DNA from 2 places in the Xanthobacter albus genome. Region 1 is predicted to be linked to the other one. Evidence: riboswitches for the same ligand, from Rfam matches in the RefSeq annotation. Region 1 holds a riboswitch; the other holds the start of a gene.
The links. Region 1 has a riboswitch for thiamine pyrophosphate ahead of thiO (glycine oxidase ThiO). Riboswitches for the same ligand answer to the same signal wherever they lie in the genome.
Positions count from the first base shown of each region.

Region 2: it holds a riboswitch for thiamine pyrophosphate, as region 1 does, so the genes downstream of both, thiC (phosphomethylpyrimidine synthase ThiC) here and thiO (glycine oxidase ThiO) in region 1, are expected to answer to the same signal.

Region 1 covers NZ_CM195532.1:2,280,506-2,287,464, forward strand. The annotation lists gene V5F75_RS10175 (thiazole synthase) at 1-609, opposite strand, end outside; gene thiS (sulfur carrier protein ThiS) at 638-853, opposite strand; gene thiO (glycine oxidase ThiO) at 859-2,040, opposite strand; TPP riboswitch at 2,031-2,127, opposite strand; gene V5F75_RS10190 (Na/Pi cotransporter family protein) at 2,188-3,861, opposite strand; gene V5F75_RS10195 (M48 family metalloprotease) at 4,026-5,528, opposite strand; gene V5F75_RS10200 (thermonuclease family protein) at 5,525-6,454, opposite strand; gene V5F75_RS10205 (DUF938 domain-containing protein) at 6,636-6,959, shown strand, end outside.
Region 2 covers NZ_CM195532.1:2,127,020-2,133,978, forward strand. The annotation lists gene V5F75_RS09450 (AzlC family ABC transporter permease) at 125-871, shown strand; gene V5F75_RS09455 (AzlD domain-containing protein) at 868-1,215, shown strand; gene rfbC (dTDP-4-dehydrorhamnose 3,5-epimerase) at 1,268-1,828, opposite strand; TPP riboswitch at 1,973-2,081, shown strand; gene thiC (phosphomethylpyrimidine synthase ThiC) at 2,168-4,039, shown strand; gene V5F75_RS09470 (FUSC family protein) at 4,213-6,246, shown strand; gene V5F75_RS09475 (aldo/keto reductase) at 6,496-6,959, opposite strand, start outside.

The DNA.
Region 1 (6,959 bases):
GCAGCCCAGCTCCATGGCGAGCGCGGCGTCGGAGGCGGTGCCGATGCCGGCGTCCAGCACCACCGGCACCGGTGAGCGCGTGCAGATCAGTTCGATCATGTGCGGATTGGCGATGCCGAGGCCTGAGCCGATCATGGAGCCGAGGGGCATCACGGTGGCGGCTCCCAGGTCCGCCAGCTTCTGGCAGGTGACGGGATCGTCATTGCAATAGGGCAGCACCACGAAGCCGCGATTCACGAGATCCTCGGTGGCTTTGAGCAGCTCCTCCACATTGGGGTAGAGCAGCTCGCGGTCGCCGATCACCTCCAGCTTCACCCAGTCGGTCTCCAGCGCCTCGCGCGCCAGTTCGGCGGTGAGCACGGCGTCCTTGGCGGTCTGGCAGCCGGCGGTGTTGGGCAGGATGTGGACGCGGCCGGTGAGGAGGTCCGTCAGGCTCTCCTCATAGCCGCTGAGGCTGATGCGGCGGATGGAGGCGGTCGCCATCTCCGCGCCCGAGGCGGCGAGCGCGTCGAGGAACACCTTCTGGTTGGGATACCCCGCCGTGCCGAGGAATAGGCGCGACTGGAAGGTGCGCCCGGCGATGACGAGGGGATCGGCATTCGTGCTCATGGTCGTTCTCGTGTCCTGTCGCGCCGGCTCAGCCGCCCTGCTTGGCGGTGATGATCTCCACCGTGTCGCCGGCGGAAAGGCGGGTGTCGCCCCATGCGCGGCGCGGCACCACGGCGCCGTTGAGCGCCACGGCGATGCCCTTCTGCGCCGGGTCGAGCCCCTTGGCGCCGATGAGGTCGGCGATGGTGGCGGCCGGCAGGGCTTCGGCGGCGCCGTTCACGGTCAGCTCCAGGGGGGCCGTCATGGCTCTCACTCCGCCGCCGCGCGCGGCGCGAAGCGGCCGGCGCGGAAGGGGGCGGCCACCGAATTGAGGCGGCCTTCGAGCACGAAGTCGGCCACCACCTTGGCGGTCACGGCCAGCAGCAGGATGCCGTTGCGGTGGTGCCCGGTGGCATAGACCAGCCCGTCCACCTCCTCGGCCGGGCCGAGAATGGGCGCGTCGTCGCGGCTGCCGGGGCGGAAGCCCACCCATTGCTCGTGGATGGACAATTCCTCGATGGCCGGCAGCGCGCGCCATGCATAGGTGAGCAGGGCGAGCTGCCCGCCGGCCGTGAGGTCGGTGTCGAAGCCCTTCTCCTCCGTGGTGGCGCCCAGGATGAGGCGGCCGTCGCGGCGGGGGACGATGTAGGAATGGGGGGCCCAGATGACGTGGTTCACGAGCGGAGCCGCAGGGTCCATGCGCAGGGCCATCATCTGGCCCTTCACCGGGCGCACCGGCAGCGGCGCGGCGGGGGTGATGTCCACCCCCCGGCTCCAGGCGCCGGCGGCCAGGATGACCATGTCGGCGGCCTTCAGCTCGTCGCCCACCACCACGCCCATGGCCTTGCCGCTTTGGGTGGCGACCCGGCTGACGGGGCTGTTCTCGTGCAGCCGCGCGCCGGCGCGGGCGACGGCCGTGAGCAGGGCGGAAACCACCTTGCGGTTGTCCACCTGATGGTCCTCGGCGCTCAGGATGGCGCCGGAAAGCTGGCCGGCGAGGTGCGGTTCCAGGCGGCGCACGGCGGCGGCGCCGAGCCACTCCACCGGCAGGCCGAGGGAGGTCTGGAGCGCGAACAGGTGGCGCAGGCGGGCGGCGTCGTCGGCGGTGAGGCCGATGGTGAGGGTGCCCTCGGTGCGCAGGTCCACGCTGGTGCCCGATTCGGCCTCGAGCTCGGCCTCGAACTGCGGCCACAGGGCCTGGCTCAGGCGGTTGAGGGCGAGCAGCTCATCCTCGCCGGGCTCTGCCTCGGCGCACGCGGCCAGCATGCCGGCGGCCGCATGGCTGGCGCCGCGCCCGGCAACGCCGGCCTCGTAGATATCCACCGCGCAGCCGGCGCGCGCGAGGCGCCAGCCCAGCGAAAGGCCCATGACGCCGGCGCCCACGATGGCGACCCGCGGGCGCGCGGGGGATGTGGCGGAAGACGATGAAACAGGCGACAAGCTCTCGCTCATCGGCACCTCCCTACGCTGGCATGATCCAGACAGGTTCGATGGGTATGATCTCAGCCGCGTGCACGCGCGGCACCCCAGGCCGAGGCGCATTATCCACGGCCGGGCCCATATCGCAAGGTGGCTCAGGAGTTTTCGATGGGGCGCCCCTCAGCCCGGATGGGCGACGGCCTCGTCCGCAAGCCGGCTGGCCAGCAGCTCGCCGGAGCGCTCCAGTACCGGATAGGCCGCCGCCGCGACGATATGGGCGTTGATGAGCTTCAGGTCGCGGATGAGGTCCAGGTGCAGCGTGCTCGCCTCCGCGAGGTGCACGAGCCCCGAGCGCAGATGGTCGAAGTGGGTGCGGGTGGCGAGGCTCTCGCTGGCGCGGAAGGCCGCCTTCTCACCCGCCAGCAGCCGCGCCGCGCGCGGGTCGGCGGTGAGGAACAGGGAGGCGGCGAGCCGCACGTTGTCGGCGAGCCGGTTCAGCAGCATTTCCAGCTCACGCCGGCCCTCGGGTGAAAAGGAGAGGCCCCGCTTCAGCCTCTTCGCGGCATGCAGCAGAAGGTTGTGGTGCACCACGTCGCCCGCCTGCTCCATGTTGGTGGCGAAGGTGAGGATTTCGTCCACCCGCGCCCGGTCGGTTTCGGTGAGCTCGGCCGGGTCGATGGCGGTGAGATAGGTTTTGATCTCGCGGTTGAGCCGGTCGAGGATGTCGTCCATGCCCTGGGTCTCGGCCAGCCGCCTGCGGTCGCCGGAGATGAGGGCCTCGCGCGCGCTCGCCAGCATGTCGCCCACCGTGTCGGCGAGCCGCATGGCCTCCCGCGCCGCCGCGCCCACGGCCACGATGGGCGTCTCGCGCGCGGCGGGCTCCAGATAGATGGGTCGGCTCGGGTCGGCCGGGTCCTCGCGGTCGGGATAAAGGCGGCGGAGCAGCTTCGAGAAGGGCGAGAGCAGCGGCAGGAAGGCCGCCGCCGTCACCAGGTTGAACAGGGTGTGGAAGTCCGCGGCCGCCCGGCCCGGATCGCTCTGCATGGTCACCATGAAGCGGCCGATGGGCTCGATGAAGGCGAGGGCGAGCGCCACCCCCAGTGCCCGGTTGATGAGATTGCCCCAGGGCAGGCGGCGGGCGGCGGGGTCGCTTCCGCCCGCCGCTTCCAGCGCCGGTGCCAGGGCGCTGCCGAGATTGGCGCCGAGGATGAGCGCGAAGGCGGCATTGGGCGGCACGACGCCCTGGCTCGCCAGCGACATGACGATGAGCACCACGGCCACCGAGGAGTGCACCGCCCAGGTGAGGGCGGCCGCCAGGATCACGTCCAGCATGGGCACGGTCGCCACCTGCCCCAGCAGCATGCGCAGGGATGGTGCATCCTCCAGCGGCCGCATCAGCTCCACGAGCTGGTGCAGGGCGATGAGGATGAGGCCGAGACCGATGACGGCCTGCCCGAGGTCGTGGGCGGCGGAGCCGCGCTGCGTGCGGAACATGATGAGGCCCGCCAGCACCAGCCCCGGCGCGGCGGCGGCGACATCGAAGGAGAGCACCTGCACGATCAGCGTGGTGCCCACATTGGCCCCCAGCATGGCGGCGAGCGCGGGAACCAGATCGACGAACCCCGCGGCGGCGAAGCCGGAGACCATGAAGGCGGTGGCGGTGCTGCTCTGGAGCAGGGCGGTGATGGCGAGCCCGGCCGCGAACCCCTGCCAGCGGTTGCGCAATGCCCGCGCCAGCACCGCCTTCAGCCGCGGCCCCAGGGCCTGCTCCACGGCGCTGCGCACCATGTGCGTGCCCCACAGCAGCAAGGCCGCGTAGCCGGCGAGATCGATCAGCGTGACGGAAAAGGTCATGGCCACCCCTTCCTCAAGTTCATCCCGACGCGGCTCGAAGGCGCTCTTTCGGTGCCGGCGGACGGCGGAGGCCGGCGCGACGAAACGCCGGAATCTCCGTCATTATGATTTGCCGGCTATCAGATTACGCCCATTTCGCTGCGGTGCAACATGCACCCGCGGGCTCACTCGGCGATGATCTTGACCTTGTCGCCGTATTTCAGCTTGGCGTTGGCATCGAGGCCGTTGAGCGTCAGGAAGCGCTCCAGGTGGCGGTCGGGCACCTGCATGCGGGTGGCGATCTTGTCGGGCGTGTCGCCGAAGCCCACCGTGACCAGCCGCAGGCGCAGCGGCTTCACCGTCTCCGCCTCGCCGGAGGAGACGCGCCGGAAGGTGCTGGCGGCGGCGCGGAAGCGCTGGTCCAGCTCGGGCGTCAGCTCGCGGGCGGCGAAGATGAGGCGATAGACATCCGAGCCGAAGCGGATGGCGAACATGCGGAACGACCACTGGTCGCCGCGCGCGATGGCGGTGGCGGCGGAAAAGCCGTTCACGCTCAGGGTCTCGACCGTGTTGATCTCCACCCCGTCGATCCAGCCCGAGGAGAGATATTGCGCCAGCGACTGGTCGGGGCTCACGCGCACGGCGTCGAGCCGCAGCGCCTCGCGCCCGGAGCCGGTGGCGCCCAGCACCGCCTGGGAGGTGTTCTCCAGCGAGAAGCCCTCGGGCGCGGTGAAGGTGAAGCCGAGCTTGGGGTGGAAGAACTTGCGCCCGCGCACGAAGCCTTCCTTGGGGTCGTCGCCATAGACCATGCCGTCGATGGCCGAGAGATAGGCGCTGCGGTCGCGCTCGCCGTTGCCGGGAACGGCATACTGGCGCGCGTTGGCGATGGCGATGGAGATGCGCTCGGGCGTGGCCGGATGGGAGGAGAGGAAATCCATCTCCGGCGGCGTGGCGGAGCCGCCGAGCGCGGTGGAGCGCATCTCGGAGGATCGGCCCATGTCGGTGAGGAAGCGCGAGGCGCCGTAGGGGTCGAACCCCGCGCGCGAGGCGATGCCGACGCCGATGGCGTCCGCTTCAAGCTCCTGCCCGCGGGAGAAGGAGGCGAGGGTGCGCTGGCTCTTCTGCATGGCGAGCGCCCCGAGGTCTGGGTCGTTCACCACGTCGGAGATGACGCGGCTCACCAGCACCGCCTGCTTCACCTGGTCCTCGCGGATATTGGCGTGGCGGGCGATGACGTGCGCCATCTCGTGCGCCAGCACCGAGGACATCTCGGAGGTGTCGTTGGCGAGCGCCAGCAGCCCGCGTGTGACATAAAGGGAGCCGTCGGGCAGGGCGAAGGCATTCACGGCCGGCGAGTTCAGCACCGTGACGCGGTATTTCAGGTCCGGCCGCTCGGAGGCCGCCACCAGCCGCTCCACCACCTGCTGGATGAGGGCCTTCAGCTCGGGATCGTTGTAGGCGCCGCCATAGCTGGCCACGAGCCGCTCGTGCTCGCGCCGCTGGGTGGGGGACATGTCGGCGAACTCGGAGGCCTGCGCGCCGGAAAGGGGCATGCTCGCCTGGTCGAGCTCGGCCGTGGAGCAGCCGGCCAGCAGCAGCGCAAGAAAAACGACGCCCGCCCGCAGCCCACGCCGCGGCGCATCACGCCGGAGCACGCTCGCGTTTCGGGCCTCAGCGCTCAACTTCACTCCTCGCTTCCCGCTCGCTCGCCGAGCCGCTCGATGCCGGCTGGAGACCGGACCATGATCGCCGGGCCGCCCTGTTCCCGCACCACGCCGCGCACGCGTACCCGCTCGCCCCGCAAGGTGTCGGGATCGTGGCCGGAGCCTGCGCCATGCCCGAAGATTATGGCGAAATCCCCGGTCGGCACGAGCACGGTGAAATCCCGTCGCCAGATCTCACCAAAATTCAGATAGGTCGTTTCACGCCGTCCGCCAACCGCCTTGATGCGTCCTTCCGCTACGGCATGAAGCCCGAGGCGGCGCCCCATCTCCTCCTCGTTTCCCGCCGGGGCGATGGCACCCGGCCGCGCCCACAGGCCGCGCCGCGCCGCGCGCGCCGCGTGCTCGTCCGCGACCAGAGACGGCGCGCACGCGCCGTCAGCGCTGGCATAAGCAGCGCCGGCCGCTACCAGGCGGGCGGCGATGTCGGCCCCCGCGCCATCGGCGCCGGTCATCCGCGCCGCACCCGTCAGGCGGCCATGCCGGTCCGTGCCGACGCGCGAAAACGTGATCTCCCGTCCGCCCACGGCGTCCGTCGTAGCGCGGGCCGCGGCTTCGGCGAGCCCGTTGACCGGCTCCAGGCGCGTGGGCAGGACGATGCCGTCCGGAACGAAGCGCCGGCCGTCCTGGAGCAGCAGGCTGCCGTCCGGCGCCATGCCGACGATGCGGGCGGAAGGCCCGGAGCTCGATTCCCCGGCGGCGCAGACGGGCCGCTTCGCCGCGGCCGCATTCGCGCCGGGGGCAAGCAAAGGCCCTGCCGCCAGCGCGCCGAGCACGCTCGCGGCGATGCGCGCGGCCTTGGCGGCCCCTCGCGCGCGCGGCGCGGCGCGCTCCGGCCGTGTCCTTCCCGCGTGCGCGCCGCCCGACGTCGCATTCGAAAGAGCCTGTGGCATAGCCAAAGGCTACCGCAATCCGGTGCGCCATTGAAGGCACGTGCCGCTGCCGGCCGTTCACCCTTTCTTACGCAGCGTTGCCGCTTCCGCGCGGTTGAGGCGGGCGGCCGCCTCGGGCACCATGCCCCGGCGGTTCGCCTCGTCGCGAGCCGCAGCGCGAGGGAGGCATTGCGTGTCCGGCATCGAAACTCAGGCCCGCCTGTCCGCGCCTTCGGCGGCGCGCAACCGAGAGCCCATCCGCGCCGTGCTGAGCCCGCTGCTTTCGCCCGGCGCGCGGGTGCTGGAGGTGGCTTCGGGTTCCGGCGAGCACGCGGTGCACATGGCGCGGGCGCGGCCGGACCTGACGTGGCAGCCCTCCGATCCCTCGCCGGAAGCGCGGGCCTCCATCGCCGCCTGGATCACGGCGGAGGGCCTCGCCAACGTGCGCGCCCCCCTCGCCCTCGATGCCAGCGCGGCCGAATGGCCGGTGGAGGGGGTGGAGGCGGTGGTGTGCATCAACATGCTC
Region 2 (6,959 bases), 150 kb from region 1:
ATTACACCGCCCGTGCGGGAAAGGCGCCCGCGCGGGCGCCGTGACGCGCGGGCCTGTCGCATCCCCCGCGCAAATGGTATGGCGACCTTACCAACACCAGTGAAGACTCCTGCACGGCCTTTCCATGTCCCACCGGCCCCCTCCCGACCCCGCACCGCCGCCCCTCCGCTCCACCCTGGGCTGGGCGCTCCAGGGCGCGCGCCACGGCATCTCCGTGCCGGCCCTGGTGCTGTTCGCCAGCTACACCGGCTTCGGCGCGCTGCTGCAGGGGCTCGCCTTTCCGCTCGGGGCGGGGGTGCTTTCCACGCTGCTGGTGTGGGCGCTGCCGGCGCAGGTGATCCTGGTGGGTGGCCTCGCCGCCGGCTCGGCGCTGCCGGCCCTCGCCTTCGCCGTCACGCTCTCCTCCATGCGGCTTCTGCCCATGGTGGTCTCGGTGGCCCCCTACATGCGCGGCCCGCGCCGCAGCATGCTGATCGAGCTGCTGTGCGCCCACTATGTGGCGATGACGCTGTGGGTGGAGGGGCTGCGCCTGCTGCCGCACCTGCCGGGAGAGGCGCGGGTGCCCTTCACCCTCGGCCTCGCCAACACGCTGGTGAGCGTGAGCATGGCCGGCACGGTGGTGGGCTATCTCATGGCCGGCAGCCTCTCGGGCCCGCTCGCGGGCATGCTCCTGTTCCTCACGCCGCTGTCCTTCTCCGTGCTCATGGTGCGCAATGCCTCTTCGCTCACGGAGTGGCTGGCGCTCGGCGCCGGCTTCATCATCATGCCCTTTGTCACCGGGCTCGACGGCGGGCTGGACCTGCTGATCGCGGGGGTGGGCGGCGGCACGCTCGCCTACATGGCCGGGCGCCGGCATCGGAGGCGGGCATGAGCGCGGCGCTGACGGAAGGCGCGGCGGTGCTCATCGTCGTGCTGGTGGGCTTCCTGCCCACGGAGGTGTGGCGCTCGCTCGCGGTGCTCGCCGGCCGGCGGGTGGAGGCGGGCAGCGAGGTGTTCCACTGGGTGAAGGCGGTGGCGACGGCGCTGCTGGCGGCGGTGATCGCGCGGCTGCTGTTCGTGCCCGCCGGGCCGCTGCTGGCGGTGCCGCTGCTGGTGCGGCTCGGGGCGGTGGCGGGCGGCGTCGCGGGCTTCGCGCTGCTGCGGCGCTCGGTATTCGCCGGGGTGCTGGTGGGCGAGCTGCTGCTCGGTGCCGGCATTCTCCTGTTCGCCAGCTGACCCCCTGCGCTGCGGGGCGCGGATGGCTGAAGCATCCGCGCCCCGGAGGGGCTCAGCGGTAGCTGAAAAAGGCCGGCAGGTCCTTGAGGCGCGGGTGCTTGCGGTCCTTGTCGGAGAGCACCAGCTCCGCCGCGGGCACCGGCCAGGCGATGCCGATGTCGGGGTCGTCGAAGGCCACGCCGCCGTCATCGGCGGGGCTGTAATATTCGGTGACCTTGTAGACCACCTCGCAATCGTCCTCCAGCGTGCAGAAGCCGTGGAGGAAGCCCGGCGGCACCCAGAGCTGGGCGCCGGTGGCGGCATCCAGCGTCACCGCCACGTGGCGGCCGAAGGTGGGCGAGCCGTGGCGGATGTCCACGGCCACGTCGAAGATGGCGCCGCGCACCACGCGCACCAGCTTGCCCTGGGCGGTGGGCGGCTTCTGGTAGTGCAGGCCGCGCAGGGTGCCCCGAGGCGCCGAGAGGGAGTGGTTGTCCTGCACGAAGCCCATGTCGGCCACCTCGGCGCGGAACACCCGGTCGCTCCAGGTCTCGGTGAAGAAGCCGCGGCTGTCGCCGAAGCGCTTCGGCGTCACCAGCTTCACGTCGGGCACATCGAAAGTCTGCACGTCCATGGGAGGGTCCTGAAGATGAGCGCGGGACGGGTCGACCGACTCGTGGCGCCTGTATAGCCCAACGGCCGGCGCGTGTCGGCGGGGCTCTGCGCCCGCCTGCCGCAGGGCGCGGATTGACAAAGGCGCGCCGGACGCGGACAGTCGCATCGTTCCGAGGGGGGCCCCGAGAGCGGGGGCTGAGAGTGGGCGCGCCGCCCTGACCCTTGAACCTGATCCGGCTCATACCGGCGGAGGGACGGGAACCTGCGGCACGCGCATGCGCGGTCGCGGTCAGGCGGAAGCCGCACCCAATCTGCCCCAGGCGAGTTCGGATCGCTCGTGTGCCAGAGAGGATGCGCCATGAACACAGCCGTCGATCCCAGCAAGATGAGCACGGGCGGTCCCAAGACCGTCACCACCGGCCCCATCGTGGGCTCCCGCAAGGTCTATATCGATGTCCCCGGCCAGGCCGGCATGAGCGTGCCGGTGCGGGAGATCGTGCTGTCCGACCCGGCCGAGCCGCCGGTGCATGTCTATGATTCCTCAGGCCTCTACACCGAATGCGCCCCCACCGTGGACCTCGACGCCGGTATCCGGGGCCAGCGCGAGGCGTGGGTGGCCGGGCGCGGCTTCGAGGCCGTCGTCCCGCGCGAGGTGAAGCCGGAGGACAACGGCTTTGCCGGCGACCGGCTGGTGGCGGCCTGCCCCGCCGAGCGCACCATCCGCCGCGCCGCCCCCGGCCAGATGGCGACCCAGTACGAGTTCGCCCGCGCCGGCATCATCACGCAGGAGATGGTGTTCGCGGCCGCCCGCGAGAACCTCGGCCGCGCCGAGGCGGTGGAGGGCGCCGCGGAGGCGCTCGCCGACGGCGAGAGCTTCGGCGCGGAGATCCCGCCCTTCATCACGCCCGAGTTCGTGCGGTCCGAGATCGCGCGGGGGCGTGCCATCATCCCGGCGAACATCAACCACACCGAGCTGGAGCCGATGGTCATCGGCCGCAACTTCCTGGTGAAGATCAACGCCAACATCGGCAATTCGGCCGTCACCTCGTCCGCCGCCGACGAGGTGGAGAAGATGGTGTGGGCCATCCGCTGGGGCGCCGATACGGTGATGGACCTCTCCACCGGGCGCAACATCCACAACATCCGTTCCTGGATCGTGCGCAACTCGCCGGTGCCGATCGGCACCGTCCCGATCTACCAGGCGCTGGAGAAGGTGGGCGGCGACCCGCTCAAGCTCGACTGGGAGGTGTTCAAGGATACGCTCATCGAGCAGGCCGAGCAGGGCATCGACTATTTCACCATCCATGCCGGCGTGCGGCTGGCCTATGTGCCGCTCACCGCGCGGCGCACCACCGGCATCGTCAGCCGCGGCGGCTCCATCATGGCGCGCTGGTGCCTCGCGGGGCATCGCGAATCGTTCCTCTACGAGCGGTTCGACGAGATCTGCGACATCATGCGGGCCTATGACGTTTCCTTCTCGCTGGGCGACGGCCTGCGCCCCGGCTCCATCGCCGATGCCAACGACGCCGCCCAGTTCGCCGAGCTGGAAACCCTGGGCGAGCTCGCCAACATCGCGTGGCAGAAGGGTTGCCAGGTCATGATCGAGGGGCCGGGCCACGTGCCCATGCACAAGATCAAGGCCAACATGGACAAGCAGCTCAAGGCCTGCGGCGAGGCGCCGTTCTACACGCTCGGCCCGCTCACCACCGACATCGCGCCCGGCTACGACCACATCACCTCCGGCATCGGCGCGGCCATGATCGGCTGGTTCGGCTGCGCCATGCTCTGCTACGTGACGCCCAAGGAGCACCTGGGCCTGCCCGGCCGCGACGACGTGAAGACCGGCGTCATCACCTACAAGATCGCCGCCCACGCCGCCGACCTCGCCAAGGGCCACCCCGCCGCGCAGATCCGCGACGATGCCGTGAGCCGGGCGCGCTTCGACTTCCGCTGGCAGGACCAGTTCCATCTGGGTCTCGACCCCGACACGGCGCAGAAGTTCCACGACGAGACCCTGCCCAAGGACGCCCACAAGGTGGCGCACTTCTGCTCCATGTGCGGGCCGAAGTTCTGCTCCATGAAGATCACCCAGGAGCTGCGCGCCGAGGCCAAGCTGATGGAGGGGGCGGACGGCGGCCTCACCGCTGAGGCGGCGGCCGAGGGCATGCGCCAGAAGTCGCAGGAGTTCCTGGCCGAGGGCGGCAAGCTCTATGTGAGCGCGGCGGAGTAATCCCTCCGCGCCGAAGCATGAGGGCCACGGCCGGCGCGTTCCGGCCGGGGCCCTTTTTCACGGAGCCGCACCTTCCGCAGCGCCACGACAGAGCCCGCGGTTTCATATAACCTCGGCCGCACTCCGGCGGGCATGGGCCGAGGCGCGTGCCCGCCGCCATGCGGGGAGCTGGAATGAGCGTGGATCAAGCGGCGGCGCGGGCGTCCGCGCCGGAGGGCGGCTTTTCCCATCCCAATGCCTGGCTGCGGGAGCTGGCGCGGCTGAAGCCCGCGCCCTGGCCCTGGGGCCGGGCCATCCGCGCCGCCTTCTGCATCGGCGTGCCCTTTTCCGTGGGCTATGCCTGCGGCGACATCATCACCGGCATGTGGATTTCCATGGGCACGCTGATGATGGCGGCCGGGGAGCCGGAAGGCACCTACCGCTCCGTGTTCCGCCGCCTTGCCCTCTCGGGCCTCATCGGTTGCCTCGGCTATCTGGCCGGCTACCTCGCAGGCCTGCCCTGGGGCGTCACGGTGGCGGCCATGGCGGTGGCGGGCTTCGCGGGCGGGCTGCTCAGCGGCTATGGCGCCATCTGGTCCATCGGCACCATGCAGGCGCTGCTGCTCGCCTCCATCGCCATCGGCGTGCCCGGCATCGGGCCCTATTGGTGGTTGAGCGTGCTCTACATCGCCGGCATGGCCTTCTACATGGCGGTGCTGGCGGTGGAGGCGCTGCTGTTTCCCCGCCGGCCCCAGCGGCAGGCGAAGACGGTCCTCATCTCGGCGCTGGCGGGCCTCGCGCGGGCGCGCGTGCAAGAGCCCGGCACCCCCTTTGAGGCCGCCCGCCGGAAGGTGACGGATGCGCTCTCCACCCTCGCCGGCCTGATGCTGGAGGCGCGCGCCTCCAGCGGCGGCCACCACGGTGAGGCGGACGACCTCGCGGCCCTCGTGCAGGCCTGCGACGGTCTGTTCGCGGCGCTGCTGTCGTCGGAAGATGCCGAGGCGCTGCAGGCGGCGGCAGCGCGGCTCGACGCGCTCGCCAGGGCGGAAGCTCACGGCGACTTGCCGGAGGGACCTTCGTCGGACGGCCTGCGCGATCCGCTCACCGCGGCCGTGCGCGGCACCGCCGCCGCCCTGCGCGCGGGGCCGCAAGCGCAGGCGCCGGAGCGCGCGGAGCCGCCGGCTAGCGGAGGGTTGCGCCTCTTCCTCGATCGCCTCGCGCCCGGAGGGGAGAATGTGCGCGCCGCGCTCGCGCTCGGCCTGTGCATGGGCCTTGCCTATGCGGCCCACTGGCTGGACCGGCAGAACCACTGGTTCTGGATTCCGCTCACCGTCAGTCTCGTCATGAAGCCCGATCTCGGCTCGGTGTTCGCGCGGGCGGTGCTGCGCTGCGTGGGCACCATCGGCGGCGCGGGGCTTGGCGCGGCGGCGCTCGTTCTTCTGCCCAAGGGGGAGTCGGTTGTTCTCGTCATCGCCGCGCTGTCGGCGGTGCTGCCCTGGGCCATGCGCCGCTCCTACGTGCTACAGGCGGTGGTGCTGGCGCCGCTGGTGTTGCTGCTGGTGGACATCATCGAGCCCGGTCCGCGCAACATGGACTATGCGGTCCAGCGCATCGTCGACACCTTCATCGGCGGCGCCATCGTGCTGGTGTTCGGCTATTTCCTGTGGCCGCGCTCGCGCCAGGGCCACCTTGCCACGCGCTTCCATGAGGCGAAGGGCATGCTGGGCGAATATCTCCTGGCCGCCTGCGGCGTGGGGCCCGGCTCGGGGAGGGACCTCTCCGAGCATCGCCGCCGCGCCTACGGCCGCCTCGCGGACATGCGCGCGACCCTGCGCATCGCCATGATGGAGCCGCCGCCCGCCTGCACCGAGGCCGGCGCCTGGTTTCCCCTCGTCGCCGGGGCGGAGCGGGTGTGCGACCGCATCACCACCCATTCCGCGCGGCCCGGCCGGAAGGTCGCGCCAGAGGACGCGGCGGCATTGCGTGCGCTCGCGCTCTACATCGCCGCGACGCCGGACGAGCGGGACGCCATGGCCCCGCCGTCGATGCCGGTCGCGCCCGAGCTTTCCGCCCTCGCGCGCGGCATCATGGACGAACTCGCCCACATGGCGCGCCTGCAACAGCCCGATGGCTTCCCGCATGCCCCCGGCGGCACTCCGCTGCTCGCGCTGAAGTCATGCAGCTCCAGCGAAGGCACGCCGCCGTTTTCAGAAGACGGGACGCACTGAGCCGCGAGCAGCGGATGGGAGGCCGCCACCCGTGTCGTGGCGGCGCCTGTCCATTGGCAGCCGCGCAACCCATGCGCGCAGCCCATGGGGCATGGGATGCCGTCGCCCTGGGGCCCGCCCGCCCCCCGTCGGAGCCATTTTTCCCGCCCGGACGGGACGTGACCTTTCACGAAACGTCGGCGATGCGTGCCGCGCGCCACCTGCCACGGGGCGGGTGGCACGCTGTCGGCGTCGTGGCCGCCGGCCGGGTCAGGCGGCGTCGGCGGGCCGCTTGGCGGGCGGGGCCATGAAGGCGGGGGAGACGGGATCGCTCACCGTCCGCGCCAGGATGGCGTCGATCTCCGCATTCGTTCCGGCGTCGATGTGGAAACCGTCCACCTGCGAGACCGGGTCGAGCTGGCCGGGATGGCGCGCGCCCCACAGCGCGATGGTCGGCCCCTGGTCCAGCACCCAGCGCACGGCCAGCGCCAGCACCGGCTTGCCGTAGCGTGCCTGGGCGAGGGCCTTCAGCTCCTCCACCGCCTTCAGATATTGCGGGAAGCGCGGGGCGGTGAACTTCGGGTCCACCTTGCGCAGGTCGTCGCCCTCGAAGGTGGTGGCGGCGGTCATGCGGCCCGAGAGCAGGCCCCGGCACAGGGCGCCGTAGCTCAGCACGGTAAGGCCGGTGCGCGCCGCATAGGGCAGCACGTCGGCCTCGATCTCCCGCTCGAACA